3 regions of the Streptomyces sp. NPDC001530 genome follow, and region 2 is predicted to be linked to each of the others. Evidence: predicted binding sites of a transcription regulator. Region 2 holds the regulator's gene; each other region holds the start of a gene.
What was found. Region 2 encodes HspR, which represses chaperone genes until heat shock. Its sites were predicted from a motif close to TTGAGNNNNNNNNNCTCAA; they were not measured.
Positions count from the first base shown of each region.

Region 1: lon (endopeptidase La) is a predicted target of HspR. The motif match lies at 8,703-8,721, and genes of this name have one in related genera.
Region 3: dnaK (molecular chaperone DnaK) is a predicted target of HspR. The motif match lies at 5,225-5,243, and genes of this name have one in related genera.

Region 1 is NZ_JBIAVS010000021.1:169,987-180,599, reverse strand. It holds gene ACFY0T_RS37130 (response regulator transcription factor) at 1-519, opposite strand, end outside; gene ACFY0T_RS37125 (spermidine synthase) at 633-1,310, opposite strand; gene ACFY0T_RS37120 (rhomboid-like protein) at 1,602-2,669, shown strand; gene ACFY0T_RS37115 (sulfatase) at 2,703-4,220, opposite strand; gene ACFY0T_RS37110 (SpoIIE family protein phosphatase) at 4,525-7,542, shown strand; gene ACFY0T_RS37105 (hypothetical protein) at 7,554-8,459, opposite strand; gene lon (endopeptidase La) at 8,748-10,613, shown strand, end outside.
Region 2 is NZ_JBIAVS010000004.1:193,203-203,815, forward strand. It holds gene dnaK (molecular chaperone DnaK) at 1-12, shown strand, start outside; gene grpE (nucleotide exchange factor GrpE) at 9-674, shown strand; gene dnaJ (molecular chaperone DnaJ) at 708-1,889, shown strand; gene ACFY0T_RS08850 (heat shock protein transcriptional repressor HspR) at 1,895-2,347, shown strand; gene ACFY0T_RS08855 (hypothetical protein) at 2,452-2,682, opposite strand; gene ACFY0T_RS08860 (fibronectin type III domain-containing protein) at 2,859-4,565, opposite strand; gene ACFY0T_RS08865 (hypothetical protein) at 4,708-5,310, opposite strand; gene ACFY0T_RS08870 (sugar ABC transporter substrate-binding protein) at 5,697-6,824, shown strand; gene ACFY0T_RS08875 (hypothetical protein) at 6,940-7,431, shown strand; gene ACFY0T_RS08880 (M15 family metallopeptidase) at 7,521-8,177, shown strand; gene ACFY0T_RS08885 (transglutaminase domain-containing protein) at 8,320-9,183, opposite strand; gene ACFY0T_RS08890 (alpha-E domain-containing protein) at 9,189-10,121, opposite strand; gene ACFY0T_RS08895 (circularly permuted type 2 ATP-grasp protein) at 10,118-10,613, opposite strand, start outside.
Region 3 is NZ_JBIAVS010000003.1:379,524-390,136, forward strand. It holds gene ACFY0T_RS07295 (DUF6345 domain-containing protein) at 1-1,263, opposite strand, end outside; gene ACFY0T_RS07300 (ATP-binding protein) at 1,556-2,617, shown strand; partial or broken gene ACFY0T_RS07305 (hypothetical protein) at 2,811-4,617, shown strand; gene ACFY0T_RS07310 (OsmC family protein) at 4,718-5,143, shown strand; gene dnaK (molecular chaperone DnaK) at 5,290-7,158, shown strand; partial or broken gene ACFY0T_RS07320 (hypothetical protein) at 7,154-7,446, opposite strand; gene ACFY0T_RS07325 (SAM-dependent methyltransferase) at 7,443-8,258, opposite strand; gene ACFY0T_RS07330 (helix-turn-helix domain-containing protein) at 8,320-9,183, opposite strand; gene ACFY0T_RS07335 (hypothetical protein) at 9,473-9,892, shown strand; gene ACFY0T_RS07340 (helix-turn-helix domain-containing protein) at 9,899-10,613, opposite strand, start outside.

The sequences.
Region 1 (10,613 bases), on a different contig from region 2:
ATGCACGTCCTCCGAGCGCACCCGCACCCGGCGCTGCGCGTGGTCGATCTCCAGCTCGCCGAGGCGCAGGATCCCGCTGCGCGGCGTCGAGGCGGCCACGACGGCCCGCTCGACCCGGCGCAGCAGGACGTGCACACGGGCGGCCAGCTCACGCATCGAGAACGGCTTCGTCATGTAGTCGTCGGCGCCGACGCCGAGCCCGACCAGCATGTCGGTCTCGTCGTCGCGCGCGGTGAGCATCAGCACCGGCACCGGGCGCTGGGCCTGCACCCGGCGGCAGACCTCCAGGCCGTCGAAGCCGGGCAGCATGATGTCGAGGATCAGCAGGTCGGGCTGCCAGGCCTCGGCGGTGTCGACGGCGGCCGGACCGTCGCCCGCGGTTTGCACCAGGAATCCCTCGGCACGCAGGCGGGCCGCGATGGCGTCGACGATCGTCGGGTCGTCCTCGACCACCAACACCCGGCGTTGCGCGCCGGGTGTCGCCGCCGTGCCGTTGTGGGAGGTGTGTGTCTGCTCCATCGCCCGCCCCTGAAGTGTGCTTTCCGGAATCCGTGGGGTGATCCCATGACTGCGCTTGACGCTTGAATGATCGGCGTCAGGGAAGCAGAGTACGGGCAGTCACCGTGCCTCGGCTATCCAGGTCTTACCGCGAGGTGCACGACGTCCGGAACGCCCCGGGCAACCGGGATCTCTTCGGTACGCACCCGTTGGAACCCGGCATTCCATAGGGATCCTTCAAATTCCGGAGAGGGCTGCGCGGACCACACCGCGAGCACCCCGCCGGGCCTCAACACCCTTGCGCAGCTTGCCAGTCCGGCCTGTGAGTAGAGCCCCTCATTGCCCTCGGTGACCGTCCAGTCGGGCCCGTTGTCGATGTCGAGACACAGTGCGTCGTACGTGGCGGAAATCTCATTGACGTACGCCACCAGATCGGCTTCGACGATTTCCGTACGCGGATCGGCGAGGGCCTCGGCGGAGAGCGCGGACAGGGGTCCGTCGAGATGCCATTCGATGATGGCCGGCTCGCGTTCGACGACCGTGATACGCCCCCACCGGGAGTCGGCGGCGGCATGCGCGAGTGAGAATCCGACGCCGAGGCCCCCGATCAGCACGCTCGGCCGCGGGCGCCCGTCCAGGGCGCCGTGGGCGGCGTCGACGAGCAACCGCTCCGAGCGGCCGTCGGAGGTGTCCATCAGGAAGCACCCGTTGGCGATGATCTGCAGCAGCGCGCCGTGTCGCCGCAGCACGACCTCGCCGTACGGGCCTTCTCGGCGATCGATGACCACAGGGGTGTCGTACGAGGCAGTCATGGCCCCCATCCTGGCAGTTTCACCAGGACGGGCGACCGGATTAACGGGGCCTCGCCCACCTCACGGGTCACCCGGGGGCCGTCCCCCACGGTCCGGGGTGGGATCAGGCACCCCGCGGTCACCAGGAGCTCCCGGTCAGAGCTCGCTCGATCACGACGCAGGGGACGGGGCTGCCGGCGGACGTCTGAGGTGTCTTGGAAGTTGCTGTGAATCGCCTCTCGCGTGGCGTCGGTCATAGACAGCGACGTGCGGGACACGAAGGGTGGTGCGTGACGGAAGGAGCGCCGCACCGTGGACCCGAGTGCGACCGCGCGGGCTGAGGCCTCGCTCACGGACCCGGAGACGGGTGCGCCACTGCTGGACGGACTGCCCCGGCAGCGCGGCGGTCCCGTCACGGCGCCGGACCGCCCGGGCACGGGGGCACCGGCTCCGGGTCCGACGCCCGAGCCGGGCACGACGACCCCGCGCCCGACGCCCGAACCAGGTACGGCGGCACCAGCCCCGGGCCCGATACCCCAACCGGCCACGGCTGCGGTACTGGCACCGGTCGCGGCACCCGAACCGGCCACGGCTGCGGTACTGGCACCGGTCGCGACACCCGAACCGGCCACGGCGCCGAATCCCGTCGCGACGGGGCGGAGTGCTGCGAGCGGCTCCGCCTCCCTGGGTGTCCTCGCTTTGCGGCGGCTTCGTACCCTCCACCCCTGGCGGCTGTTCCCCACCCCCCTCGGAACGCCCTTCACCTTCGGGTACGCGGCTGTCCTCGTCGTCACGTCGCTGATCACGGACTACGCGGACCCCTCCCTCGTACACGCCCTGCACCAGGGATCCAGCACGGACGTCGCGCACCTCGTACAGAACCCCGTGCTGGTACTGGTCGCGAGCGCGTTGTGGATCGTGGGCGGGGTCGCGTCGCCGTACGCGATCGGGTTCCTGCTCGTGCTGACCGCGCTGGAGCGGCGGATAGGCGGGCTGCGGACGGCCGGTGTCTTCCTGCTCGGCCATGTGGTCGCCACGCTGGCCACCGAGGTCCCGGTCGGGATTTCGGTGCTGGCGGGCCATCTGCCCGACAGCTCGCTGCACCGCCTCGACTACGGCATCAGCTTCGGCGTCGCCGCGAGTGTGGGTGCCCTCGCGGGACTGCTGACACCGTGGCTGCGCTGGCCGGTACTGGTCGCCTTCGGCACGATGTTCGTCGGCGACCTGATCGCCTTCACCGACCCGATGACCGACTGGGGGCACGTGATGTCCCTGGCGCTCGGAGTCTCGACATGGCCGCTGGTACGGCGCTGGCGGACGGCGCGGGGGTCCGTCCGTGATCACCGGACGGCGTCCGGCCTGGGGACCGCCGTCCCGTAACCGCTCGCGCCCCTCTTCGGTCGGACCGGCCGGTCAGGCGCGTCGGGCCTTCGTGAGGCGTCGTGCCAGTTCCGGGATGCCGAGTCGGCGCTCCTGCGTGGCGGTTGCCCCGTGGAGGCGGTTGGTGAGCTGGTACGGGTCGGTGCGCAGGTCGTAGTACTCGCGGAAGAGGACGGCGGTGTCATGGGCGCCGCCTGGCAGGCGGCCCTGCTCGTCGAGGCGCAGGTCGTAGTACTCCGTGTACTGCTCGGTCTTGCCGATGTACGACGCCCAGCTGTGGATCGGCTGCTTGTCCTGGCGGTTCCACCACCACTCGGCGAGCAGATGCTCACGGTCATGCGTGCCGAGCAGCGAGTGGCCGTCGTGCGGGGTGTCCGGCTCGATCCCGGCCGCGTCGAGCAGCGTGGGCGCGATGTCGATGTGCGCGGTGAGCCGGTCGTCGATCCTGGCCGTGCCGAGGCCGCCGGCCGGCCAGGACAGGTGGAACGGCACCTCCAGACTCGGCCGGTACGGCACCGACTTGCGCAGCCAGCCGTGGTCGCCCCAGAGGAGGCCGTGGTCGCTCGTGAACAGCACCAGCGTGTTGTCGAGCTGCCCCAGCGCGCGCAGCTTGTCGCGGAAGTCCCGCATCGCGTCGTCGACCGACAGCAGCGTACGCAGCTGCCGCGCCCGCAGGGCCTGTCCGTCGGCGAGCGAATGGTGCGCCGCGCCCGCGCGCAGGAACGGCGGCTTGTCGGCCTTGTCGCTCTCGAAGACGGACGGCCGCCCGTCCCACTCCGGGACCCGGGTCCCCGCGTACTTCTTCTCCGGGACGTTCAGCTCGTGTGCCGCGCGCGTGGCGACGTACGCGAACCAGGGGCGCTCGTCGCCCCGGGAGCGCTCCATGAAGGCGAGGGTCCGGTTCTTGATGACGGTGGTGTTGTAGTCGGGGATGTTCCGGACGGTCCCGTTGTCGTTGTAGTGGCCGTTGTAGTACCGGACCGGCTCCTGCAGCAGCCACTCGTCGAAGTGCGGCGGATTGACGCCCGTACGCCAGTAGTTGAGGTACTTCCCGAACATCCCCGTGCGGTAGCCGGCCTCGCGCAACTGCCGCTGCACGGTGGTGTTCTGGTCGAGGCGCTCCGGGTGGCGGGTGTCGAGGACGTCGTGGTGGTGGGCGTACCGGCCCGACATGATCGAGGCCCGGGAGGGCGCGCAGAGCGGAGTGGTGGCGTGCGCCCGCTCGAAGGTCACGCCGTGTTCGCCGAGCCAGTCGAGGGTCCCCGGGGTCGCCCACTCGGTTTCCTTGGGCTGGTCGTCGGTGACGACGACCAGGATGTTGGGCCGGTGGTCGGAGCGCCGGGCACGTGGTGATGCCTCGGGCGGGGTGGCGGGGGCCCGGCTGACGACGGGCGCGGCGGTGCGCGCCACCGGCGCCTTGCCGTCGGCTCCGTCCCCCTGCCCACCCGTCGCCGCCCGTACGGCCACCGCGCCGACCCCCGCCGCCACCACCGCCCCGGCCCCGGCGATCACCCCGCGTCGCCCAGGCCGCCCCCGCCGCTCCTCGCTCATTTCGTCCCCCATGTTCCTGTTCGCCCCCGTCGTACGGCCCCGCCGGCTGTGAATGAGCTTGCAGTGTGCGGGCGTTGCCTGTGAATGCCGTCGCGGTGGTGTCGCGGTGCCCTTGCGAAGCTGTGGCGTTCGCGGGGGAGAGGGCTCCGGGCGAGGTGCGGCGGAAGAGTACGGACCGTAGTTTTTGTGAATTGCGTCACCATGTGTCGCGGAGTGTTAGCGTGAAATTCCTGAAGGAATTCCCAGCCGACAAGCCGGACGTCGGTGAGCGACGGGAACGCCTTCGGGGAAGGAAGTGGTCCAGATGCCCGTCGCATCGGACGACATCGGCGGGCTTGTCGGTGCCTACGAGCGCTTTCTCGCTGGAGCCCGTGTCGGGCCGGAGGTCAGGGACTCGATTCTCGACTCGTGGAAGCGCTGCCGGTCCGCGGGCCTTGCGCCGAACCGGCTCCTGGTCCCCTACGCCGAGGACCTGGGCCTGGAGGACCGGTTCCTCAAGGCCGCCAACCCGGTGCTCGACCGCCTGACGTCGGCGCTCTCCGACGCGAACGTGACCGTCGTGCTCGCCGACGCCAAGGCCCGGGTGATCCAGCGGGGCGGCGCGGACCCGGCGCTGAACGCGCGTCTCGACGCGGTGCAGTTCGCCCCCGGATTCGGCTTCGCCGAACAGATCGCGGGCACCAACGGCATCGGCACCGCGCTGGCCGAGCGGCGTCCCTGCCTGGTCTTCGGCCGCGAACACTTCGCCGACTGCATGCAGCCCTTCGCCTGTGCCGGCGCGCCCGTGCGGGATCCCTTCAGCGGGCGCATCGAGGGCATCGTCGACCTCACCTGCCTGCGCCGCGACGCCGACCCCGCCATGCTGAACCTGGTCCGTGAGGCCGTCGGGGAGATCGAGACGCGGCTCCTGGAACAGGGCACGCAGCGGGAGCGGGCACTGCTCGCCGCCTACCGGCGGGCCCACCGCGCGAACCTGTCCGAGGAACGGCAGCCGCAGGCCGGTTCCCGCGACGGGGGAAACGGCCATCGCATCGACCGTGTCGACAGGGCCGTCCTGCGGGAGAAGGCCGAAGAACTCATCGCCTCACCGCACCGGAGGCTCGACCAGGTGACGCTGTCCGGAGGCCGCGTGGCCACGCTGCTGCGTCGTCGGGTCATCGGCGCGACGGGGGAGGTGGGCGTGGTCGTCGAGGCCCGCATCCTCGGCAGCCCGCGACTGCGACACATCGTGCAGCCCACGCCGACGTCGACGCCGACGGTCACGCCGACGACGACGGCCACGCAGACCACGCAGGTCACGCCGGACACACTGCCGGAACCCGCCGCGATCGCCACGGCGGCTGCGGCCTCCGCGGCGGCCGCTGTGCCCCTGGCCGGTGTGCCCACCGCGCCCGTCAAGGGCGCCACAGCCGAGGCGGCCACTGCCGTCCTGCCCGCCGCCGGTACGACCACCGTGGAGGCCGTCGCGGCTCCAATGCCGTCCAAGGACGGGACCGAGGCGGGAGCCGAGACCGAGGCCGAGACCGAGGCCGAGACCGAGACTGAGATCGAGACCGAGGCCGAGGCCGAGCGAGCCGGCGCCGACGGCTGGCTGCTCGTCGGCGAGCCCGGCGTCGGGCAGCTCGCCGTCCTGGCCCGTCGGCGGCTGGAGCTGCTGCACGACGCCGGCCTCAGCATCGGCACCACTCTGGACGTGACCCGCACGGCCGAGGAACTCGCGGAGGTCTCCGTTCCCCGGTTCGCCGACTTCGTCGCCGTGGATCTGCCGGACTGGGTCCTGCGCGGCGACGAGCCGGGGTCGGCCGGCGCCGGGACCGCCCTGCGCAGGGTCGCGCTCGGTGCTGTCCGTGAGGGACCGTACTGGTACGGAGTCGGGCACCCCGTCCGGTACATCCCGGCCACACCGCAGGCCCGCTGCCTGGAGAGCGGGCGGCCCGTGCTCGAGCCGGTGCTCGCCGAGGCCGGTGGCTGGATCGCCCAGGATCCGGCGGGCGCCGAGGGGGCCCTCGCGGCGGGGATCCACTCGCTGATCGCGGTGCCGCTGCGGGCCCGCGGGGTGACCCTCGGCGTGGTGAGCTTCTACCGCTCCGAGAAGCTGGCCCCGTTCGAGGACGACGACGTCTCCCTGACCCAGGAACTGGCAGGGCGTGCGGCGGTCTGCGTCGACAACGCCCGCCTGTTCACGCGCGAGCACAACACCGCCCTCGCCCTGCAGCGCAGCCTGCTGCCCCGCGGTCGGCCCGAGCAGAACGCCGTCGACGTCGCGTACCGCTATCTGCCCGCGCACGCGGGGGTGGGCGGCGACTGGTTCGACGTCATCCCCCTGTCGGGCGCCCGGGTGGCGCTGGTGGTCGGCGACGTGGTCGGCCACGGTCTGCACGCCGCCGCCACGATGGGCCGGCTGCGTACCGCCGTGCACAACTTCTGCTCCCTCGACCTGCCCCCCGAAGACCTCCTCACCCACCTCGACGACCTGGTCGGGCGGCTCTACCGGGGCGAGGGCTGGGCGGAGGACGACAACGCCGACCTCGACGCCGGGGCCGTCGGCGCCACCTGTCTGTACGCCGTCTACGACCCGGTGTCCAGGCGCTGCACCCTCACCCGTGCAGGGCACCCGCAGCCCGCGATCGTCCGCCCCGACGGCACCGCGGAGTTCGTCGATCTGCCCTTGGGACCGCCGCTCGGTGTCGGCGGCATGCCGTTCGAGACCGTCGAGACGGAGCTCCCGGAAGGCAGCCAGCTGGTGCTCTACACCGACGGTCTGATCGAGGACCGGCTCAGCGACATCGACGACGGGTTCGAACGGCTCCGCGGCGTCCTTGCCTCGGCCGGCCGACCGCCTGAGGAGACGTGCGAGGCGGTGCTCGACGCCCTGCTCCCGGACTGCCCGAGGGACGACGTCGCCCTGCTCGTCGCCCGTACGCGCGCCCTCGGCCCGGAGCGGGTCGCGCAGTGGGAGCTGCCCAGCGACCCGGCGGTCGTCACACGCGCCCGCGCCGCGGTCACCCGGCAACTGTCCGCATGGGACTTGGACGAGCTGGCCTTCACCACCGAGTTGGTCGCCAGCGAACTGGTCACCAACGCCATCCGGCACGCGACCGGGCCCGTCCAGCTGCGGCTGCTCCGTGACCGGGCGCTGATCTGCGAGGTGTCCGACGGCAGCAGCACCTCGCCCCGGCTGCGCCGAGCCAGGACCGAGGACGAGGGCGGACGCGGGCTCTTCCTCGTCGCCCAGCTGACAGACCGCTGGGGCACCCGCTACACCAGCACCGGAAAGATCATCTGGACCGAACAGCCGCTGCCTCGAACTGATCCGGCCTGACCTGCCCTACCTCAACCCCTGTTCGATGAGCTGGAGTTGAGACGGGTGCAGGGCACGGGGCGGCCCGTGCTCGCGTCGAGGAGCATGCGGTCGCCGACCGGCCGGTCCAGCTTCACCGTCACGTTCTCGAAGCGCAGGTCCGAGGTGCACGGCCCGTCGGAGCCGCCGCGGATCGAGGCGGAGAAGACCACGCTCCCGCCGGTCTCCAGCGCGTCGACGGCGGGGCCGTCGTCGCACGATCCGTGCTCGGCCCGCACGGTGACGCTCCGGCCGTCCGCCGCCACCGTGGCCGGCCCCGCGAGCGGCCACAGCCCGTCCTCGCCCGCCGGTACGGACGTGACCGGCGACCGGGGCGCCTTCGAGGGGACGACCGCGACGCGCTTGAGCGGGGTGTCGTACCCCTTGACGGTGAAATGCCAGGCGGGAACCGTTGCCGGACCCCGGCTGGTCAACAGGGTCATGGTGCTGAGCCGGGCCCCCGTCACGGTGAGGGAGGGGCCGGGGTTCGCGCCCCGGGCGAGCGTCTCGTACGCCGCCCGCGCCGAGGTGACCGGGAGGGCGAGCGAGTCACCGCCCCGCCACCGGACCTCTCCGCCCTTCTTCGGCGCGTCGGGAAGAGATCCGCGCAGCTCGAAGTTCTGGGTCAGGTACGCGTGCTTGTCGTCCTCGTCGTGAAACGCCCCCTCGGGCAACTGAACCGTGTCGCCCAGGGGGTGGAACCCCTTCTGCCACACCCGCGCCGCCTCCGATCCCTCCCAGGCCTCGGCGACCTGACGAGCGCGCTTAGGGTCGGCGGAATGGCCTCGGTCGCGGACCTCGCCGCCCCCTCCGGACGCCGATTCGCTGCCGCATCCGGTGACTCCGGCGACTCCCACGGCGGACAGGCCGAGAATCGCGAGCAGTGTGACGGACCGCATGATGCCCCCCAAGGCAGTAACAGACGGTGGAGCGAGGCAGTAACAGACGGTGGGGTGAGCACCGACCGCCGCAGTGTGACGCCAACTGTGACGCCCGGGTGGGGCAAGACGTTCATCCCTCCCGGGGTCATCCCCGGGGTCCGCCCCCTCCTGCCCGGCGGACGCGGTAGCCGCCAAGTGACCGTCACGAGTCGATCGCTCAGAGCGAACGCCCCCCGGGGAACATCCAGAGGCTCACATGCATTGAGTCGGTGTAGCTCAACTTGCTTGCTTGTCGAGAGGAAGATCATGGCTGCCGACTCCAGGACGTCCACACCGCTCACTCTGCCCGTGCTGCCGCTCGACGACGAGGTCGTGCTGCCCGGAATGGTGGTGCCGCTGGACCTGAACGACACCGATGTGCGCGCGGCGGTGGAGGCCGCCCAGGCCGCCGCCCGTTCGACGCCGGGCAAGCCGCAGGTGCTGCTGGTGCCCCGCATCGACGGGACGTACGCGGGCACGGGTGTGCTCGGCACCGTCGAGCAGGTCGGCCGCCTGGCCGACGGCGACCCGGGCGCGCTGATCCGCGGGCGTGGGCGTGTGAAGGTCGGCGCGGGGACGACCGGTCCCGGTGCCGCCCTGTGGGTGGAGGGCACCCGGGTCGACGAGACCCTGCCGGACCCGCTGCCCGGCCGGGTCGCCGACCTGGTCAAGGAGTACAAGGCCCTGGCCACCAGCTGGCTGCGCAAGCGTGGCGCCTGGCAGGTCGTGGACCGCGTGGCGCAGATCGATGACGTTTCCGCCCTTGCCGACAATTCCGGTTACTCCCCGTTCCTGTCCATCGAACAGAAGGTGGAGCTGCTGGAGACCGCCGACCCGGTGGCCCGCCTGAAGCTCGCCACCGAGCAGCTCCGCGAGCACCTCGCCGAGCAGGATGTCGCCGAGTCCATCGCCAAGGACGTACAGGAAGGCGTGGACAAGCAGCAGCGCGAGTTCCTGCTGCGACGCCAGCTCGAAGCCGTGCGCAAGGAGTTGCGCGAGCTCAACGGCGAGTCCTCGGACGCCGAGGAGTCCGACGACTACCGGGCCCGCGTCGAGGCCGCCGACCTCCCCGAGAAGGTCCGGGAGGCCGCCCTCAAGGAGGTCGACAAGCTGGAGCGGTCCAGCGACCAGTCGCCCGAGGGCAGCTGGATCCGCACCTGGCTCGACACCGTGCTCGAACTGCCGTGGAACGAGCGGACCGAGGACGAGTACGACATCCAGGGCGCCAAGGCGATCCTCGACGCCGAGCACGCGGGCCTGGAGGACGTGAAGGAGCGGATCACCGAGTACCTCGCGGTGCGCAAGCGGCGCTCCGAGCGCGGGCTCGGCGTGGTCGGCGGGCGGCGCGGCGGTGCCGTGCTCGCGCTGGTCGGCCCGCCCGGTGTCGGCAAGACCTCGCTCGGCGAGTCCGTCGCGCACGCCATGGGCCGCAAGTTCGTGCGCGTCGCCCTCGGTGGCGTACGGGACGAGGCAGAGATCCGCGGCCACCGGCGTACGTACGTCGGCGCGCTGCCCGGCCGTATCGTCCGCGCCATCAAGGAGGCCGGGTCCATGAACCCGGTGGTCCTGCTCGACGAGATCGACAAGGTGGGCTCCGACTTCCGCGGTGACCCGGCCGCGGCGCTGCTCGAAGTCCTCGACCCGGCGCAGAACCACACCTTCCGGGACCACTACCTGGAGGTCGAGCTCGACCTGAGCGACGTCGTGTTCCTCGCGACGGCGAACGTCCTGGAGGCCATCCCGGAGGCCCTGCTCGACCGTATGGAGCTGGTCCGCCTCGACGGCTACACCGAGGACGAGAAGGTCGTCATCGCCCGGGACCACCTGCTGCCGCGCCAGCTGGAGCGGGCCGGTCTGCAGACGGACGAGGTCACGCTGGACGAGAGCGCGCTGCGCAAGCTCGCCGGCGAGTACACGCGGGAAGCCGGCGTACGCAACCTGGAACGGGCCGTCGCGCGGCTGCTGCGCAAGGTCGCGGCCCAGCATGAACTGGGCGAGCGTGAGCTGCCGTTCACGGTGACCGACGCCGATCTGCGATGGCTCATCGGCCGGCCGCACCACGTGCCCGAGTCCGCCCAGGACCCGGCCGAGCGCCGTACGGCGGTGCCCGGTGTGGCCACCGGTCTGGCCGTC
Region 2 (10,613 bases):
GGTGCCGCGTGACGGAGGAGACCCCGGGCTTCGAGGAGAAGCCTGACGTCCCCTCCGGCGCCACCTCTGACGACGCCGAGCCGCAGACCGCCACCCCCTCTTCGGAGGGGGCGGCGGCCCCGGACGGGGACGCAGCAGCACAGTTGGTCGGCCTGACGGCCCAGCTGGACCAGGCGCGCACGGCGCTCAACGAGCGCACGGCGGACCTCCAGCGGCTCCAGGCCGAGTTCCAGAACTACCGCCGACGGGTCGAGCGCGACCGGATCGCGGTCAAGGAGATCGCCATCGCGAACCTCCTGACCGAGCTCCTGCCCGTACTCGACGACATCGGTCGCGCGCGGGATCACGGCGAACTGGTCGGCGGCTTCAAGTCGGTGGCCGAGTCGCTGGAGACCGTCGCGGCGAAGATGGGGCTCCAGCAGTTCGGCAAGGAGGGTGAGCCCTTCGACCCGACGATCCACGAGGCCCTGATGCACTCGTACGCGCCGGATGTCACGGAGACGACGTGCGTGGCGATTCTGCAGCCGGGGTATCGCATCGGCGAGCGCACCATCCGCCCCGCGCGGGTGGCCGTCGCCGAGCCCCAGCCGGGTGCGCAGACCGTCAAGGCGGACTCCCAGGATTCCGCGGAGGCGGCCGACGACAAGGAGAGCGGTGGCCCGGACGAGGGCTGACGTTGAAACGATAAGGAAGGAGGGACGCTGAGGATGAGCACCAAGGACTTCATCGAGAAGGACTTCTACAAGGTCCTCGGCGTCCCCAAGGACGCCACCGAGGCCGAGATCAAGAAGGCGTACCGGAAGCTCGCCCGCGAGTACCACCCGGACGCCAACAAGGGCAACGCCAAGGCCGAGGAGCGCTTCAAGGAGATCTCCGAGGCGAACGACGTGCTCGGCGACCCCAAGAAGCGCAAGGAGTACGACGAGGCACGCGCCCTCTTCGGCAACGGCGGCTTCCGTCCGGGTCCCGGCGCCGGCGGCGGCTCCTTCAACTTCGACCTGGGCGACCTCTTCGGAGGCGGCGCCCAGGGACAGGGCGCGGGAGGCGGCTTCGGCGGCGGCATCGGGGATGTCTTCGGGGGCCTGTTCAACCGCGGTGGCGCCACCACCGGCACCCGTACGCAGCCCCGGCGCGGCCAGGACATCGACACCGAGGTCACGCTGAGCTTCACGGAGGCCGTGGACGGCGCGACCGTTCCGCTGCGCATGACCTCGCAGCAGCCCTGCAAGGCCTGTTCGGGCACCGGCGACAAGAACGGCACACCGCGCGTGTGCCCGACCTGCGTCGGCACCGGCCAGGTGGCGCGGGGTTCGGGCGGCGGCTTCTCGCTCACGGACCCCTGCCCGGACTGCAAGGGCCGCGGCCTGATCGCGGAGCACCCCTGTCTGGTCTGCAACGGCTCGGGGCGCGCGAAGTCGTCCCGGACCATGCAGGTACGGATCCCGGCGGGCGTCAGCGACAGCCAGCGGATCCGGCTGCGCGGCAAGGGAGCCCCTGGTGAACGGGGCGGCCCGGCAGGCGACTTGTACGTCACCGTGCACGTGGACGCCCACCCGGTCTTCGGCCGCAAGGGCGACAACCTCACCATCACCGTGCCCGTCACCTTCGCGGAGGCGGCGCTCGGCGGCGAGGTGCGCGTGCCGACGCTGGGCGGACCGCCGGTCACTCTGAAGCTGCCGCCGGGCACGCCCAACGGCCGTACGATGCGGGCCCGCGGCAAGGGCGCGGTCCGCAAGGACGGGACACGGGGCGACCTCCTCGTCACCGTCGAGGTGGCGGTCCCCAAGGACGTGTCGGGCAAGGCTCGTGACGCCCTGGAGGCGTATCGCGAGGCGACCGCGGGCGAAGACCCGCGGGCGGAGCTGTTCCAGGCCGCGAAGGGAGCATGAGAGCGATGGACGGCCGTCGACGCAACCCGTACGAACTGACCGAGGAGACCCCGGTCTACGTCATCTCGGTGGCGGCCCAGCTCTCCGGCCTGCACCCGCAGACCCTGCGCCAGTACGACCGCCTGGGCCTGGTCTCCCCCGACCGCACCGCCGGGCGGGGCCGCCGCTACTCGGCCCGCGACATCGAACTGCTGCGCACCGTCCAGCAGTTGTCGCAGGACGAGGGCATCAACCTGGCCGGCATCAAGCGCATCATCGAGCTGGAGAACCAGGTCGCCGCGCTCCAGTCCCGCGTCGCGGAACTGCAGTCGGCCCTGGACGGCGCCGCGGCCGCCATGCAGCAGCGCGAGGCCGCCGTCCACGCCTCGTACCGCCGTGACCTGGTCCCCTACCAGGAGGTCCAGCAGACGAGCGCGCTGGTGGTGTGGCGCCCGAAGCGCAGGGACCAGGAGCAGTAGCAGGAGCGGGGACTTCGCGCCGAAGGGGCGGCACCGGATAGCGTCCGGTGCCGCCCCTTCGTGCTGCTCAGAAGACCGTGCAGCTCAGGAGACCGGCGGCACGGTCAGGGGACCGGCGGCACGGCCACACCCACGAGGACCGGCTGCGAGGTGCTGCCGTCGTCGCGCACGCCGACGACCTGGTACCACAGGGTCGTACCCGTCGGGACGTTGTAGTCGCGGGTCGGCCAGTACTCCGTGTCGGGCAGCGGATCGAAGGTGGCGGTCTGCGGGTTCCAGCGGGAGACCCGGGCACTGTTGTAGCTCTCCGTGCCCGCGGGCGACCACCAGCTCACCTCCACATCGCACGACGGCGGTCGCGGCCGCGGCGGTCGTGCGTCTGGCCGGGGTCGTGGGGTCCTTCGGTGCTGGTGCTGGGCGGGATCGTCGGCGGTGCGGGAGCCCCCCCGACGATCAGGAGCTCGGAGTTCGGCCGACGAGCAGGAAACGCGGATCGGAGTTCGGCCGTACGTCAGGCGTCCGGGGTACCCACCGGCTCGGTCAGGGTGACGTACGAGAACTCCTCACCGGTGCCGTACCGGGAGTTGCCGTTCTCGTCCACGGCGATCACCGCCCAGCGCGCGGTCTCGCCCTGCGGCTCGTAGAGCTCGTCGAAGTAGCCCAGCGTCGGCTCGTCCTCCCAGCCCGGATCGTGGGCTTCGCCCCACTTCTCGTACTCCCAGACGCCGTTGACCAGCACGGCCCGGTAGACGTCGTAGTGGTCCACGTCGCTCTCCGGGCTGCGCTGCCACAGCAGACCGATCTCGTTGCCGTCGAAGGAACCCTTCAGCCCCGTGACAGGCGCCGGAGCGAGTCCCGTCGCCGGTGCGGTGGCCGTCGCGGGCGCGGACACGACGGACTCGTGGCCCTGGATGTCCACGGCGGTCAGCGTGTACGCGTACGCGGTGCCCTGCCGGACCTCGGTGTCGGTGTAGGAGGTCCGCGTGCTGCGGATCTCGTCCAGGAGTTGGCCCTTGCGGTAGATCCGGTAGTGCGTCAGGTCCTGGGTGACGGGGGTGGTGGGGGCCTTCCACGTCAGCGCGATACCGGTGGGCGCCGTCGCGGCCGTCAGGCCGGTGGGCGCGGAGGGCGCGTGGTCGCCGCGCTCGACGCCGGCACGCGCCGACTTGGCGGACTGGTTGCCGGCGCCGTCGACCGCCGTGACCCAGTAGCTGTAGTACAGGTTCTCCTTGGCCGTGGCGTCGGTCCACGCGGCGGACGTCACCGTCGCCACCTTGGGCGTCGGTTCGTCGCCGCCGTCCTCTTCCCAGCGCCGGTACACGACGTAACTCGTGGCGCCCGGGACGGAGTTCCAGGTCAGTGCGATCCCCGGCTGCCCGTCGGTCGCCGTGAGCCCGGAGGGGATCGGCGGCGCGGTCCTGTCGGGTGTCGTGACCGGTCGGTCGGTGCTGCCCGCCGACGTGTTGCCCGCCATGTCGTAGGCGCGGACCTCGTAGTAGTACGTCTGGCCGGTGGCGGGCGGGGTGTCGGTGTACGAGGTGGCGGTCGTGGTCGTCAGCTTCGTCCAGCTCGTGCTGCCCTGGAGGCGCCGGTAGACGCGGTAACCGGCGAGATCCATCTCCTTGTTCTTGGACCAGGTGAGCTCGGCCTTGCCGGTGGCTGTGTCGTACGTCACCGAAGTGCCCGTCGGGGTCAGCGGCTTGACCGTGTCGACGCTTGCCGAAGTGCGCGGTTTGTAGGTGAAGGTGACGTTTGCCTTGCCTGTCCAGTTGACGAAGTCGACGCGCAGGGTGTGCTTGCCGGACGGGATGGTGATGTTGACCGTCTTCGACTGGGTCGTGGAGACGTTCTTCCAGAGGTCCACCTTGCGGGTGCCGTCGAGGTAGACGCGCAGGCCGTCCTGGGTGGTGACGGGGAGGGCGAAGGGGCCGCCCGAGCCGAAGTCGCGCGTCACCGTCCAGCGGATGCCGAAGTTGTCGGACGGCAGGCCCGAAGCGGGGGCGCCGGTGCCCCAGTTCTGGTCGATCGCGCCGTCGCAGTCCGTTTTCTTCGCTGTGCCGGAGAAAGTGGTGTTCGCGAAGAACTGCCGCTTATAGACGGGGGATACGCAGCTGACGTCGGCGGAGGCCGGGGTAGCGGTCGCGGTGAGCAGACCGCCCGCGGTGGCGAGCACGAGGGCGGTGGTGGTCGCGGCCATCGTGCCTCTGGATGGGTTCATGCGTTCCTTCAGTACGGGCAAAGGCCCTGGCAAGACCTGGGAATGCCGGGCAGGCCTGAAAAGTCCTGATTGTCAACGGGGTTTAAGCCGTTGGCGATCAGGACTCACGACGGCAGGACTTGGTTGTACCGGTTTTCCGGCCTCAGGCGGCCAGGGCGACGCGCCGGCTTCCCGCGCGGTACAGCGGGGCGAAGGAGACCAGCAGCAGGACCGCGCCGAGCGGTATGAGGTCCTTGTCGGCGAACGGCAGCAGGGTGGCGACGAGGACCAGCACCGGGGCCCACGGCCGCAGTACCCGCCGGGCGGTGAGCCGGGTGACCAGCAGGAGCTGCGCCATGAAGAACAGCATCGGGCCGAAGCTGTAGACGACCGGCTCGATGCCGGGTACGTCCTGGATGCGGGTGAAGAGCTCGGCCATGTCGGCGTGGTCGTCGGACAGGAAGCCGACGACCAGATCGATGCCGAACTGCGCCCCCAGGGCCAGGTATCCGGCCGCGCCCACCCAGAACCCGACGGCGCCCACCCGGTCGCGGCCGCCGATTTCCCGCATCACCTGAAAAGTCCGGACGAAGTACGCGAGACCGACGAGGAAGCACATGTGGCCGATGGTCCAGGCGGCTCCCGGACCGTGGCTGCCGTCGAGGCCGTCCACGATCCGGATGACGCCGTACGCGCCAAGCAGCGCGGGGGCCGCGGCGAAGGGGAGACGTGCGGACACGGGGAGCGTCTGGGCGGTTGAGGTCATGCCTCGACGGTAGGCGTCGCCGACACCCTCCGTGATCAGGTGAACACCCCGACGGAACCCTGAAGTTGAGTGCCCGCTGCCCCTGATGCGTACTCAGGGGTGGCCTCAGGGTCGGCCTCGGAGTCCGCGGGTCGGCCTCGGAGTCCGCCTCAGGGTCGGCGTCCGAATCGGTCTCGGAGTCGGCCCCCCGGGGCGAGGGGCCCGTCCGTGATGTGGAGGGGGTGGAGCCGACCGGTGTGGCCTCTGCTTCACTGTCTTCACGCTTGAAACACCGAACGCCGTTGCCATCTCGTTAAGTGGTTACTCCTTGACGCTGCGGTGATCCGCGCGTTGGCTTTCACGCACCTGGGTCGCAAAGCTGCAACCTCGCCCGGAAGGCACCTGATGTGAACACTCGTAACACCCGTCTGCGTCGCACCGTCATATCCCTGGCCTCGTCCGCCATGGCCGTCACTCTCGCCGGCTGCGGCGTCGTGGACGGGCTTGGTGGCAGCGACACCAAGGCCAGTCCCACGAAGGGCGACGACATCAAGGTGGGCCTGCTCCTCCCGGAGAAGGAGAACACCCGTTACGAGAAGTTCGACTACCCCATCATCAAGGAGCAGGTCGAGAAGCTCACCAGTGACAAGGGCACGGTCGTCTACGCCAACGCGGAGCAGGACGCGGCCAAGCAGAACAGCCAGCTCCAGCAGATGGTGGCCGACAAGGTCGACGTCATCCTCGTGGACGCGGTGGACTCCAAGGCCATCGCGAGCGGCGTTCAGAAGGCGAAGAACGCGGGCATCCCCGTCATCGCCTACGACCGGCTCGCCCAGGGTCCGATCGACGCGTACATCTCCTTCGACAACGAACTCGTCGGCGAGGTCCAGGGCAAGGAGCTCGTCCAGGCGCTGGGCAGCTCCTCGGCCACGAAGAAGATCATCATGATGAACGGCGCCACCACCGACCCGAACGCGGCGCAGTTCAAGGCGGGCGCGATGTCCGAGCTCAAGGACAAGGTCGTCATCGCCAAGACGTACGACACCAAGGACTGGAACCCGGTCAACGCCAAGGCCAACATGGAGAAGGCCATCGCGGCCGTCGGCCTCGACAACATCGCCGGTGTCTACTCCGCCAACGACGGCCTCGCGGGCGCCGTCATCGACACCCTGAAGACCGCGGGCGTCAGCAAGGTCCCGCCGGTCACCGGCCAGGACGCCGAGCTCGACGCGGTGCAGCGCATCCTCAAGGGCGACCAGTACATGAGCGTCTACAAGTCGTACCCGCAGGAGGCCACCGCGGCTGCCGAGATGGCCGTGGCGAAGGTCCAGGGCCGCTCGATCGAGTTCGACGCCCTCACCCGCGACAAGGTCGACAGCCCCACGAACAGGGACATTCCGGCTCAGCTCGTGCCTGTTGTCGCGCTCAAGAAGGACAACATCAAGGACACGGTGCTCCAGGACAGCATCTACACCGTCCAGCAGATCTGCACGGCCAGCTACAAGGCGGCGTGCAACTCGCTCGGCCTCAAGTAGGGCACTCGCTGAACCGTTCGCGGTCCGCCGGTGTCTCACAGGGTGACCGCACGTCGTATCGAACGGCGTACCGCACGGCGTACCGCCGTCGTCTTGCTGGAGGCGCCCCGTGGCCATGATCGGCCTGTTCTGGATCACCGAGGAGAGCGTGTACGTGGGTGCCGAGCCCGAAGGGTACGGGCGCGGCGTGCGGCTCACTCCCGAGGGGATCGAGGCCGTGGGCACGGACCAGAAGGGGTTCTGGGCCTGGGCGGACGTGCGCGCCGTCAGCGTGCAGTACGCCCAGGTGCGTTCGAGCACCCGCTGGCTGGTGCACAGCGTCGCGGACACGGTCCTCGACCTGGCGATAGGCGGCGGCGAGGCCCCGCCCGCCTTCGAGGTCCACGTCCGCACGGACGAGGAGAAGGCCGAACTGACCGTGCACTCGGCCGCCGTCGGGGGCTATGTCCAGTCCGAGTACGAGCTGTCGCTGGAGCTGCTCGAACGGTTCGTGGACGGTACGGCGGACGTGGCACGCCTGCTGGAGTGGGGCCGCGCCGACGGCGGCGGCGCGACACCGTGGCGCGTGGCCCGTGAGGCGCTGCTCAGGAGCTGGGTCGCGGGCTGAACGCAGGGCGCGGCTCTCCGCTTGGGAGACGGCCCCAAGCGGAGCTGATCCGGCCGCGCCGGTGAGGGGCCTTGCGGCATGATCGGCTCATGGCCGAGATCGTGTTGATGTCAGATCCGAGGATCGCCGCGATACCCGTCGTGGAGTGCGGCGAGCCGCTGCTCGACGTGCGGAGCGGCGAGCCGTTTCCCGTCGACGACCGGAGGCAGGACGACTCAGGGGCCTTCGCGCATCTGCGGGAAGGGGTCCTGAGCAGGCTCGTGGAGGCCGGGTCCCTGCTGCCGGCCGGGGTACGGCTGTTGTTCGTCGAGGGGTACCGGCCACCCGCCTTGCAGCGGTTCTACTTCGAGCGGTACGCCGACGAGCTGCGCGCCGACAACCCCGACTGGGACCCCGAGCGCCTCCGCGACGCCGCGAGCCGGTACGTGTCCCCTCCCGAGATCGCCCCGCACAGCGCCGGTGCCGCCGTCGACCTCACCCTCGTCGACGCCGACGACAGCGAACTGGACATGGGTACGCGGGTGAACGCCAACCCGGAGGAGAGCGACGGCGCCTGCTACACGGCCGCGGACGGCATCAGCCCGCGCGCACGAGCCAACCGTCAGCTGCTAGGCGACGCGCTGACCGCCGCCGGACTGGTCAACTACCCCACCGAGTGGTGGCACTGGTCCTACGGCGACCGCTACTGGGCACTCGCCACCGGCGCCGACCACGCGATCTACGGGCCCAGGGAGCTTGATTCCTGACGCATGCGTGCATGCACGCATGCGTCAGGCTTGTGTGAGTCGCGGAGATTCCATGGAGATGCACGCTCTCCTCGCAGCCCAGAAGCGGCCGATCCGGGCACCCCGGATCAACGGATGGTCAATGCCGGGAGGGCGGTGGAGTTCACGCCACCCGCGTGAACTCCACCGTCACCTCCGGCGGCCCCCCGGCCACCCCCCGGTACACCCCCTTGTGCGGGGTCACGTCGTCGTAGTCGCGGCCTCGGCCGACCACGACGTGGGACTCGTCGGCTCGGGTGCTGTTGGTGGGGTCGTAGCCGGTCCAGTCGCCCGCCCAGTACTCGATCCAGGCGTGGCTCTGCCCGGCGACGGGGCGGTGGAGTTCGGCCTCGCGTTCCGGGTGGAGGTAGCCGGAGACATAGCGGGTGGGCAGGCCGAGGCCGCGCAGGAGGGCCGCGGTGAGGTGGGTGATGTCCTGGCAGACGCCCGCGCCCTGCTCCCAGGCCTCCATGGCGCTGGTGTTCACGCCGGTGGCGCCGGGGAGGTAGCGGACCTGGTCGGTGACCATGGAGGAGACCGCGACCGCCGTGTCATGGGGGTCGAGGCCCGTCGCCAGCGCCCGCGCCCGCTCCACCAGCTCCGGCGACACCGTCGTACGGCTGGTCGGTGCCGCGTACTCCAGCAGACGGGACGTCGCCGTCGCCTCGGCCACCTCCGCCCAGGTGGGGGCGGGCGTCAGCGGGCCCGGCGGTGCCGTCTCCACCAGGCTGGACGCCGTGATGGTCAGATCCGCGTGCGGTTCCATCAGGTCGAAGCCGGTCACCTGGGTGCCCCAGTAGTCCCAGTACGACCAGGTGGCGGTGGACGGGTTCACCGTCACCCGCGCGTCCAGGGTGGTCTGCCCGGGGAGCGTCAGCGGCGTCATACGGACCTCGTTGTGCGAGGAGACGGCGGCTTGCGCGTACGCGACGCGGGTGGTGTGCCGGATCCGGAGACGGCGGGTCACGGGTGTCACGGGAGTGCTCATCTCGCTCACGCTCCTTCCTGGGCCCACTCGACGGGCCCCTGGTACGGGAAGAACTTTTCCGCCACCGCCTCGGCGGACGCCCTGCACGCCTGCTGCAAGTCCCGGAGGAGGAACGGCAGTTGATCCTCCAAGGTCGCAAGGTCGAGATATTCGAGGCGGGTGCGCATACGGCCTATCGGGCGGCGCGCCGGGTCCTGGCGCGGGCGGCCGAGCGCCGACAGACACTCCTCCGCCGTCGTCAGCGCGTGCAGCGCAGAGCGCGGGAAGTCCCGGTCCAGGAGGAGGAATTCGGCCACCCGCGGAGTGTCCCCGAAACCGCCGTAAACGCGGGCATACGCCTCATCCGCTCCGCTCGCGCTGAGCAGCGTCGGCCAGTCGGGCGCGTGCGCCGCGTCCAACACCCGTACGGACAGCAGTCGTACGGTCATGTCCACGCGCTCCAGGCTCCTGCCCAGCACCACGAAACGCCAGCTGTCGTCCCGGCTCATCGTCGAGTCGGCGAGCCCGAAGAAGAGGGCGGCCCGGCGGCGTACGAGCTCCAGATAGGCGTACGGGCCCGTGCGGCGCGCGGCGAGGCGCTGGTCGGCGAGGGCGTGCCAGGTGGAGTTCAGGCACTCCCACATCTCGGAGGAGACGGCCTCGCGGGCGCTGCGCGCGTTGAGGCGGGCCGCGCCGAGCGCGCCCTCGATGGAGCAGGTGGAGCGCGCGTCGAAGGCGAGCTGGTCCAGCACCTGCTGCATGTCGACGCGTTCGTCGCCCGCGTCGACGCCGAGGATCGCGTAGAGCGAGCGGCAGGCGACGTCCTCGTCGCGCCAGGGGTCCTCGAGGAGGCGGTGGAGGTAGGCGTCGAGGATGCGGCCCGTGGCGTCGGCGCGCTCCACATACCGCCCGGTCCAGATCAGGGCTTCGGCTATCCGGGAGAGGATCACGTCGTTCACTGCTGCTGTGCCCCTTCCTGTACGACGGTGGGGGTGCCGTCGGGTCCGAGCTGGCGGGGGACCACGTCGGGCACCGCGCCGTCGAACTCCCGTGGCGGACGCTCGGCGGGCCCCTCCGCGAGCACCCAGGTGTCCTTGGAGCCGCCGCCCTGGCTGGAGTTGACGATGAGGTTGCCCTCCTGGAGCGCCACCCGGGTGAGCCCGCCGGGCAGCACCCACACATCGCTGCCGTCGTTGACAGCGAAGGGGCGCAGGTCAATGTGGCGCGGCGCCATGCGTTCGCCCGCGAGGGTGGGGGAGGTGGACAGGGCGACCGGCCGCTGGGCGATCCAGCCGCGCGGATCGGCGGCGACGGCCGCGCGGGTGCGGTCGAGGGTCTCCCGGTCGGCCTTGGGCCCGATGACGATGCCCTGGCCGCCGGCGCCGTCGACCGGCTTGATGACCAGCTGGCCGATCTGGTCGAGCACGGCCTCCAACTGGCCCGGTTCGTCC
Region 3 (10,613 bases), on a different contig from region 2:
GGCCTGCACGATCGTGCCGTCGTTGTCGAGCGCCACGCGGATCTCGCCGCGCCCCGGCGTGATGACGGGCACCCCGTCGAAGGCCTGACGGAAGGTCACATGCGTCTGGAGCGACACCGGTTCACCGAGCTGCGAGCCGTCCTTGGTGCCGGAGTTCTGCCACAGGTCGTGCACGCTGTCGACCATCAACTCGGCGCCGTCCGCGTGCTGTTCGGCGAAGGCGCGGGCCAACTCCACGGCCCGGTCGGTGTCCAGCTGATCGGTGTTGCGGTGGTTGGCCTCGGCGAGCTTGACCCAGCGCGCGGCGAGCGGCGCCGTCGCGACGTACCGGTCACCGGAGTTGGCGCTCAGCACACCCTGCCGCTCGACCTGGATCTCCTGGAGCGCGGCGGCCGGGAAGCTCGCCACCTCGCCGAGCTTCGCGAGTTCCGCGCTCGGGTCGCGCGGCGCGAGCTGGACGGTCTGCTCCGGCACGGCGGTCGCCGCCTCGCGCAGGCTGCTGCGGGCGTAGTACCAGCGCCACGCGTACCAGGCGTCGGAGACGTGCTCGCGGAAGAAGGTCCGCTCGGAGTTGAGCCGGTTGGTGGCCTCTGCCTGGGTCGGCCCGGTCGCGCAGACCGAGGGTGCCTGACCGTGGTAGATGTCCCAGGACGCGTTCAGCCAGGCGTCGCAGTACGTCTGCCCGGCCCGCCACTTCTCCCAGAACTTCTTGCCGTAGTCCGGGCTGTCGATGCTCGTCGTCTCGAAGCCGAAGATCATCCGGGAGCCGAGATTGGGACCCGCCCAGGTGCGCACCGGGGTGTGCCCGTCGAGGACGCGCAGCGAGTTGCAGGTGGACCAGAAGACATAGTTCGCCCGCTCGTTGCCGAACGCCATCCGGTTGGAGATCGCGTCACTGCGGCCGTCCCACACCGCGCCGAGCGGCGCGAAGAACACCCCGTTGCCGTCCATGCCGCCGTGCCCGGAGTGGTAGACGGCGACCACGGCGTCCACGCCGTAGCGGTCCTGCCAGTTGTCGTACGTCTCCTCGTACGCCCACACCTGGACGCCGCCGTCCGCGAACCAGAAGTTCCGGTCGTAGAACTGCTGGAGATAGGCGAGCCACCCCGTGGCGTCCTCGTGCGTGTGCGAGAGCGGGTTCTGGTTCACGAACTTCTGGATGCTGAACGCACCCCACCAGCCGAACGTCGAATCGCGGTCGGCCGCGCCGGGCTTGCCGGAGTCGAGCGGTGACGGACCACGGTCCGCGTAGATCATGCGCATGGTCAAACCCCCTGATGGTCCACCTCGCCGCGCTCCGTCCCAGAGGGGCGAGGGGGCCACAAAATGTCACCGTCGCAGGGGTTTGCCCAGCGCGTATTCCGGCCATCGCCGCCGCGCCCCGGGCATGCCACGGCGCCCCACAGGCCGCTCAAGGACAGCGGCTCCAGTGGTACGCGGGCAGTCCCGCGCGCCGGAAAATGGGCTGCGGTGAACGGACTTGCCCTCCCACACTGTTCGTATCGGACACCGCGCACCTGCGGGCCCCACTCGAACACCCTCAAGGAGCCGCTGCGTGCAGGCAGCCGTCACCGTCACTCCCGCCCGGATCCCGGAGCTGCTGCTCGGTCTCGCGACCGTGCGGCCGGTCTTCATCTGGGGTGCCCCCGGCATCGGAAAGTCCTCCCTCGTCAGGGAGTTCGCCGAGTCGCTGGGACTTGAGTGCGTGAGCCTGCTGGGTACGCAGCTGGCGCCGGAGGACCTGATCGGCGTCCCGCAGATCCGCGACGGCCGCTCCGTCTTCTGCCCGCCGGAGGCGATCGCCCGCGACGAGCCGTACTGCCTGTTCCTGGACGAGCTGAACGCGGCGACGCCGGATGTGCAGAAGGCCTTCTACTCGCTGATCCTGGACCGTCGCATCGGCAACTACGAGCTGCCGAAGGGCTCCATCGTGATCGGCGCGGGCAACCGCGCGACGGACAACGCGCTGGCGCGCCCGATCGCCTCGGCGCTGGTCAACCGCCTCACGCACGTCCACCTCGAGGCGTCCCCGAAGGACTGGCTCGCCTGGGCCGCAGCCAACGACATCCACCCGTGGGTCCTGGACCACCTCACCGACCGCCCCGACCACCTGTGGTCCAAGCCGCCGAAGACGGAGGAACCCTTCTCCACGCCCCGCTCCTGGCACATGCTCTCCGACGCGCTGCGCTCCTTCGGGCCGACCCTCGACGAGCCGACCCTGAAGGTGATCGCCCACGGCACGCTGACGCCCGCGCACGCGGTCGCCTTCTGCGGCTACGTCAAGATCGTGCGCAGCCAGTTCGGCATCGAGGCCATCATCAAGGGCGACGCCCGCTGGCCGCACCGCCCCGAGGACCGCGACCTCCTCTACTACCTCGCCGAGTCCTTCCGCGGCCGTCTCGTCAAGGAGCTGCCCGCCAGTAAGGAGCACCTCTCGGCGAACGGCCGTCAGACCGCGTACCGCGCCAAGTCGCTGCTCGTCCAGCTCGCCGAGATCTCCGTGGAGGTCGCCCAGAGCGTCATCGCGTCCGACGCCGACGGCAATCCCGTACTGCCCGCGTGGTTCCTGGTGGAGGCGGCACGGGACATGCCGCGTCTGGTGGAGGCGCGGCGATGAGCGGCGTGCGGCGAGCCGGGGGCGGCATGTCCAGGTCGGCGCGCTGTGCGCTGCGCCCGGTGTCGGCGGCGGCGTGGACGCCGGTGGCCGGCGCGAATGTGTCGGTGAGGAGAGCGCCTCGCGCGGCGTCCCGCCGCCCCGTGCGGACGCGCGCCCAGGCCGTCTGCCCCCAGCCGTCCGCCGAGGCCCGGCGATGAGCCGGCCCCGTAAGCCGGACGCCGCGGCCAAGCCGGATCCGGCCGCCGAGGCGTTCGCGGAGGGGATGCGGCTGGTGCGGGCCAATCGCGCGCTGGCCGCGATCGGGTTCAGTACGTGCCGTCAGGAGAGCTGCGTCAGGGCGCCCCGGGACGGTCTCGTCAGAGTCGACTCCGACGGCACCCTGCACGTCCACCCCACCCGCCGTGCCGAACCCGCCGCCTGGGCCTGGGCCATCGCGCACGCCATCATCCATCTGGGGTTCGGCCACGTGCCGGCCGCGACCGGCGAGCGCGAGCAGCCCGACCGCTTCGACGTCGCCGCCCGCTGCGTCGTGGTCAACCGCTTCCTGCTCGGTTTCCCGATCGGCCTGACCCCCGAGGATCTGCCGGCGTCGTACCCCGACGGCGACGAGGAGCAACTCGCCGCGCGCTGGCGCCGCGACGGCATCCCGCCCGTGTACGACCACTGCGGGACGGCCGGGGGTGAGCCGGACCAGGTGCTCGTGCCCTGGAACACATGGATCGGCGGCACCCCGCCCGACTGGCAGATCGCCTTCGCGCACGCCCTGACCCGCACCATGGCCACCGCGATGGACATGGCGGGCGGCCGCCGCGAGTCCATGCGCGGCGGACCCACCCGGCTGCAGCCCTGGGAGAAGGCGCTGAGCTGGTTCATCTCCTCCTACCCGCTGCTGGGCGGCGTCGCGGCCGGCATCACCCTCGTCGCCGACGCCGAACTCGCCCGCGCCCACGGCATCTCCATCGCCGCGGTCGACGCGGAGGCCGCCGAGATCTACATCAACCCGCTGCGCCAATTCGGCGACGAGGAGTGGCGGTTCGTCCTCGCCCACGAGATGCTGCACGCCGCCCTGCGCCACGGCGACCGCTGCGGCACCCGCGACCCGTACCTCTTCAACATCGCCGCCGACTACGTCATCAACGGCTGGCTGCGCGAGATGCAGGTCGGCACGATGCCCGAAGGGCTGCTGTACGACCCGGAGTTGAAGGACCTGTCGGCCGAGGAGGTGTACGACCGGATCGCGGGCGACCTGCGCCGGATGCGCCGGCTGGCCACCCTGCGCGGCAAGGGCGCGGGCGACATCCTCGGCGGCCCGCTCGGCTCGCCGCGCGACTACGTCGACCTCGACGAGTTCTACCGCCGCGGCCTCGGTCAGGGCCTCGACCTGCACCAGCAGCAGGAACGCGGGTTCCTGCCGGGCGGGTTGGTGGAGGAGATCCGCGCGCTCAGCCACCCGCCGCTGCCCTGGGACGCCCAACTCGCCCGCTGGTTCGACGAGTTCGTACCTCGTCCAGAGCCCGTACGGACGTACGCGCGTCCGGCGCGCCGCCAGGCGGCCACCCCCGACATCCCGCGCGCGGGCCGCTACTTTCCGCCCGAGGAGATCGCCCGCTGTACGGTTCGGCGTCGTCCTCGACACCTCCGGCTCCATGGACCGCACCCTGCTCGGCAAGGCACTGGGCGCGATCGCCTCGTACGCCGAGGCCCGTGACGTACCGGCCGCCCGGGTGGTCTTCTGCGACGCCGCCCCGCACGACGCGGGCTATCTGCCGGTCACGGAGATCGCCGGACGCGTCCGGGTGCACGGCCGCGGCGGCACGGTGCTGCAGCCTGGCATCGACCTGCTGCAGCGCGCCGACGACTTCCCGCCGGGCGCGCCCGTGCTGGTCATCACGGACGGCTGGTGCGACGTCCTGCGGGTGCGGCGCGAGCACGCGTATCTGATCCCGCAGGGCGCACGGCTGCCGTTCACCGCGCGGGGGCCGGTGTTCCGGGTTCGGTGAGCCGTCTTTCGGTGAGCCGTCTTCCGGGTGTGCCGGGCGCAGGTGTGATCGGATGGTGCGTACGGACCCCGAAAACGGGACCTCATCGAAGGGATTCATCGTGGCAACCACGCGCACCGCACACACCGTGTGGGAAGGCAACCTGCTCGAGGGCAACGGCGTCGTCACCTTCGACTCCTCCGGCATCGGCCAGCAGCCGGTGACGTGGGCGTCGCGGGCCCAGGACGCGAACGGCAAGACCAGCCCCGAGGAGCTGATCGCCGCCGCCCACTCCAGCTGCTTCTCCATGGCGCTGTCGCACGCCCTCGCGGGCGCCGGCACCCCGCCCACCAAGCTCGTCACCAACGCCGACGTCACTTTCCAGCCCGGCGAGGGCATCACCGGTATCCACCTCACGGTCGAGGGCTCGGTTCCGGGCCTCGACAACGACGGCTTCGTCGCGGCGGCCGAGGACGCCAAGAAGAACTGCCCGGTCAGCCAGGCGCTCACCGGCACGACGATCACGCTGTCGGCGAAGCTGGCCTGACGCCCGACAGCAGTTCGGTGCCGCGGCCCCGCGCAGGGCCGCGGCACCGTCATGTCCGGCCCACATGGACCACCCGCCCCATTGACAAGAGCGCACTCAAGTTTTGTGCTGGAGAGTGGGCAGAGCCCTGGTGGAAGGGGACGGACATGGCACGTGCGGTCGGGATCGATCTCGGTACGACGAACTCGGTGGTGGCGGTCCTGGAGGGCGGTGACCCCACCGTCGTGGCCAACGCCGAGGGCGCGCGCACCACACCCTCCGTGGTGGCCTTCGCCAAGAACGGCGAGGTGCTCGTCGGCGAGGTCGCCAAGCGGCAGGCGGTGACGAACGTGGAGCGCACCGCGCGCTCCATGAAGCGCCACATGGGCGACGCGAGCTGGCGTTTCCCGGAGAAGGACTCCATCGACGGCACCCGCTACCGCGCGCAGGAGCTGTCCGCGCGCGTGCTGCAGAAGCTGAAGCGGGACGCGGAGGCGTATCTGGGCGAGGACGTCACGGACGCGGTGATCACCGTGCCCGCCTACTTCGACGACGCCCAGCGCCAGGCCACCAAGGAGGCGGGCGAGATCGCGGGCATGAAGGTCCTGCGGATCATCAACGAGCCGACGGCCGCCGCCCTCGCGTACGGGCTCGACCGCGGCGAGGAGCAGACCGTCCTCGTCTTCGACCTGGGCGGCGGCACCTTCGACGTCTCGCTCCTGGACATCGGCGACGGCGTCATCGAGGTCAAGGCCACCAACGGCGACACCCATCTGGGCGGCGACGACTGGGACCAGCGGGTCGTCGAGCACCTCGCCCAGCGCTTCAAGGCCTCGTACGGCATCGACCTCGGCCACGACAAGATGGCGCTGCAACGGCTGCGCGAGGGCGCCGAGAAGGCCAAGATCGAGCTGTCCAGCTCCTCCGAGACGACCATCAACCTGCCCTACATCACCGCCACCGCCGAAGGCCCGCTGCACCTCGACGAGAAGCTGACACGCGCCCAGTTCCAGGAGCTGACCGCCGACCTCCTCGATCGCTGCAAGACCCCCTTCCACCAAGCGGTCAAGGACGCGGGCGTGAAGCTGTCCGCGGTCGACCACGTCATCCTCGTCGGCGGCTCCACCCGGATGCCCGCCGTCACCGAACTCGTGAAGGAACTCACCGGCAAGGACCCGCACAAGGGCGTCAACCCGGACGAGGTCGTGGCCGTCGGCGCCGCGCTCCAGGCGGGCGTCATCCGCGGTGACGTCAAGGACGTCCTCCTGCTCGACGTCACCCCGCTGTCCCTCGGCATCGAGACCAAGGGCGGCATCATGACCAAGCTGATCGAGCGCAACACCACGATTCCGACCCGGCGTTCGGAGATCTTCACGACGGCCACGGACAATCAGCCGTCGGTGGGCATCCAGGTCTACCAGGGCGAGCGCGAGATCGCCGCGTACAACAAGAAGCTCGGTGTCTTCGACCTCACCGGGCTGCCGCCCGCGCCGCGCGGTGTGCCGCAGATCGAGGTCGCCTTCGACATCGACGCCAACGGGATCATGCACGTCTCGGCGAAGGACCTCGCCACCGGACGCGAACAGAAGATGACCGTCACCGGCGGCTCCGCGCTCCCCAAGGACGACATCGACCGCATGATGCGCGAGGCCGAGCAGTACGCCGAGGAGGACCGCAACCGCCGCGAGGCCGCCGAGACCCGCAACCAGGGCGAACAACTCGTCTACCAGACCGAGAAGTTCATCCGCGACAACGCCGAGCGCATCCCCTCCGACACCAAGACGGAGGTCGAGTCCGCGGCCGCCGACCTGAAACGGCTCCTGGAGGACTCCTCCACCGACACGGCCGCCCTGCGGACCGCCATCGAGAAGCTGGCCACCGTCAGCCAGAAGATGGGGCAGGCGATGTACGCGCAGGCCCAGCAGACGCCCCCGCAGGACCAGCCGCCCACCGAACACGCCCCGAGCGACGAGGAGGGCGTGGTGGACGCCGAGATCGTGGACGAGGACAAGGAGTCCAAGGGCGGGGCAGCCTGAGCGCTGGACGTCCGTCTTCTCCCGGCCCCGCCGTGCCGGCCGCGGCCCGAGCTGCCTCGGGTCGCGGCTGCGGTACACCACGTATGGGCGGAACAGAGGTGATGCCGTCCTTGACGTACACCTTCCAGCGGCAGGAGCCGGTGCAGTTGACGCCGTGTGTGGAGTTCACGACCTCGTCTGGCTCCAGCGGTCCCGGTAGAAGGAGCCCGCCTCGCGGCCGCCGGTCAGCCGGACACTGTGCAGGTCGGGCGCCGGCGTGCCGGGCCGGAAGGCACCCGTACGGGTCAGGGCTTGCGGGCGACACCGCCGTACACGGGCACGATGCCCTCCGCCTGGGCCGCGACGTCCTCGGCCTCCGGCCGCCACCCGTACACGGGGATCACACCGGGACCCAGCAGCTCCAAGCCGTCGAAGAAGCGCGAGAACTCGGTCAGCGAGCGGGGGTAGAACGGAGTGCCGCTCCGGCGGAAGTGTTCGGCGGCCTTCTGCACGCCTTCGGTGCTGATGTCGGAGGTGACCTGGGACAGCACCAGCCAGCTGCCCGGGGCGAGCACCTCGACGTACCGCTTGAGCAGGCCGTACACGTCGTCGCCGTCGGCGGCGTCCCCCAGGTAGTGGGTGAGCGCGACCAGCGACAGCGCGACCGGCTGGGCGAAGTCCAGGAACTCGCCGGCCAGGCGCAGGATGGTCTCGGGGTCGCGGACGTCGGCGTGCACGTAGTCGGTGGTGCCCTCGGCGGAGCCGTGCAGCAGGGCCTCCGCGTGCCGCAGGACGATCGGGTCGTTGTCCGCGTACACGACCTTGGACTCCGGCGCGACCGCCTGGGCCACCTGGTGCAGATTCGGCTCGGTGGGGATGCCCGTGCCGATGTCCAGGAACTGGCGTATCCCGGCCTCGCTGGCGGCACGGGTCGCCCGGTGCATGAACCGGCGGTTGGCGCGCGCCCCGCGCACCGCGGTGCCGTCCGCGGCGAGGATCTTGCGGGCCAGCTCCTCGTCCACCGGGTAGTTGTCCTTGCCGCCCAGCCACCAGTCGTAGACGCGGGCGGGATGGGGCCGGCTGGTGTCGATGGGGCTGGGCGCGGATTCACTTCCGCTCATGCGGATGCTCCTCAAGGTGCTGGGTGGGTTCGGGACGTGCTCAATGAGTCCGGGCGGCGTCTCAGAAGCTCTCGCGGAACTCCTGGAGGATCTCTTTGGTCCGCTGGACGGAGGCCGCGTGGGCCGACATGTGGTCGAGGACCTCCAGGTGCGTGGCCACCTCGGTGCGCGAGTCGAGGTACAGGGCACCGGTCACGTACTCGCTGTAGACCATGTCCGGCAGCTCCGGCTCCGCGAAGCGGAACAGCGCGAAGGAGGTGTACGTCCCTGGGTGCGGGCCCTTCGCGTACTCGGCGACCTGGAGCGTGATGTGATCGTGCTCGATCGCTGCGAGGAGCCGGTCGATCTGGTCGCGCATGACCGAGGAATGGATGCTCACGGGCCGGCGCAGCGCCGTCTCGTCCATGATGACCCAGAGATGGGGCGGGTTCTCGCGCGTGAGCAGCTTCTGCCGGCTCATGCGCAGCGCCACATGCCGCTCGATCGCCTCGGGACCCGTCTTCCCGACCGTCCCGGCCTCCAGCACGGCGCGCGCGTAGTCCTCGGTCTGCAGTAGCCCGGGCACGAAGTGCGGCTCGTACGAGCGGATCATCCGGGCGGCGCTCTCCAGACTGACGTGCATGCTGAACCAGTCCGGCAGCACATCGTGGAACCGCTGCCACCACCCCGGCTGGTTCGCCTCCTCGACCAGCGTGACGAAGGCGCCCACCTCGTCGTGGGCCACGCCGTACGTCGTCAACAGCATCTGCACGTACGGGATCTTGAGGGCGACCTCGGCCGTCTCCATCCGCCGCACGGTCGCCGGTGCCACCCGCAGCACGCGGGCCGCCTCCTCCCGCTTCAGCCCCGCGGCCTCCCGCAACTCCTGCAGCCGCCGCCCCAGCACCACCTGCCCCACGGTGGGCGCAGCCCGCCGCTCACTCACGCCACGCCTCCCCACGCGCCGAAGTACCCGAGCAGTGTGTCATGTTCCCGCGAAACCCTCACAGGATCGGACTCATGTCAGGAGTTTGCGCAGCGACTTGAGGGAGGCGTCGCCTTCCAGGGCGGCGAGGACCGCGTCGCCGTCCTCGTTCGCCATTACCTCCGGCGTAATCGACCGTCACCCCGCCGCCCGGCATGGTGGTCGTACTGGATCCCGGGCCGGCGCACTCCGACTCGGGACCCAGGTCTCTCATCTGCTGGAATCCGACCTCGACGGAGGGTGATGCGCCATGTCCGCAACCCAGCTCGCAGTTCTGGCCCGTACGACCGAACCGCACACCATGCTGCGCCGGTTCCTGGCGCTGGACGCCCTGGTCACCGGCGCGAACGCGGTCGCCTACCTCGGCGCATCCGGGCCGCTCGGGCGGCTGCTCGGGGTCGGGTCCGGGCTGTTGCTCGAACTCGGTCTGATCCTCGCGGTATACGCGGCCGGAGTGGGGTGGCTCGCCTCGCGGCGGGAGCCGCGGTCGTGGGCCGTGCGGACCGTGATCGAGACCAACCTCGCCTGGGCGGTGCTCAGTTTCGTCGCCCTCGCCGTGTGGCTGTCGCCGAGCGCCGCCGGCGCGGTGTGGGTGCCGCTGCAGGCGCTGACCGTGGCGGGGTTCGCGGCGCTCCAGTACGCGGCGCTGAAGGCCCGGGTCAGTAGTTGACGATCATCAAGAATGCAGTGAGTGAAGGTACTTGACCGTCGCCGGGTCCGCCGGGAGGAACGTCTCGATGGCGAGCTCGGCGACCGTCACGTCCATCGGGGTGTTGAAGGTCGAGATGGACGAGATGAAGGACAGGACCCGGCCGTCGTGCTCGATCTGCATCGGGAGCGCGAAGTAGGGGACGGGGCCGAGGGATTCGTCGTCCTCGGCCGGGTCCGGGACCGGATACGCCGCCACCTCCTCGTACAGGGCACGCAGCGGCTGCGAGCGGCGCAGGGCGATCTGGCGGTCCATCTGGGCCAGCAGATGGTCGCGCCATGCCCGGAGGTTGCGGATGCGCGGGGCCAGACCCTCCGGGTGGAGGGTCAGCCGCATCGCGTTCAACGGTGGCTCGAGCAGCGTCTCGGGGATGCCGTCCAGGAGCATGGCGATACCCCGGTTCGCGGCGAGGACGTGGTACGTCGCGTCGACCACCAGCGCCGGGTATGGCTCGTAGCCCTGGATCAGGCGCTCCATGCCGTCGCGCAGGGCATCCATCGCCGGGTCGTCGAGCGGGGTCTCCGGGTAGTGCGGCGCGTAACCGGCGGCCAGCAGCAGCGCGTTGCGTTCCCGGACGGGGACGTCGAGGTGCTCGGCGAGCCGCAGCACCATCTCCTCGCTGGGGCGCGAGCGGCCCGTCTCGATGAAGCTGATGTGCCGGGCCGAGGAACCCGCCCGCAGC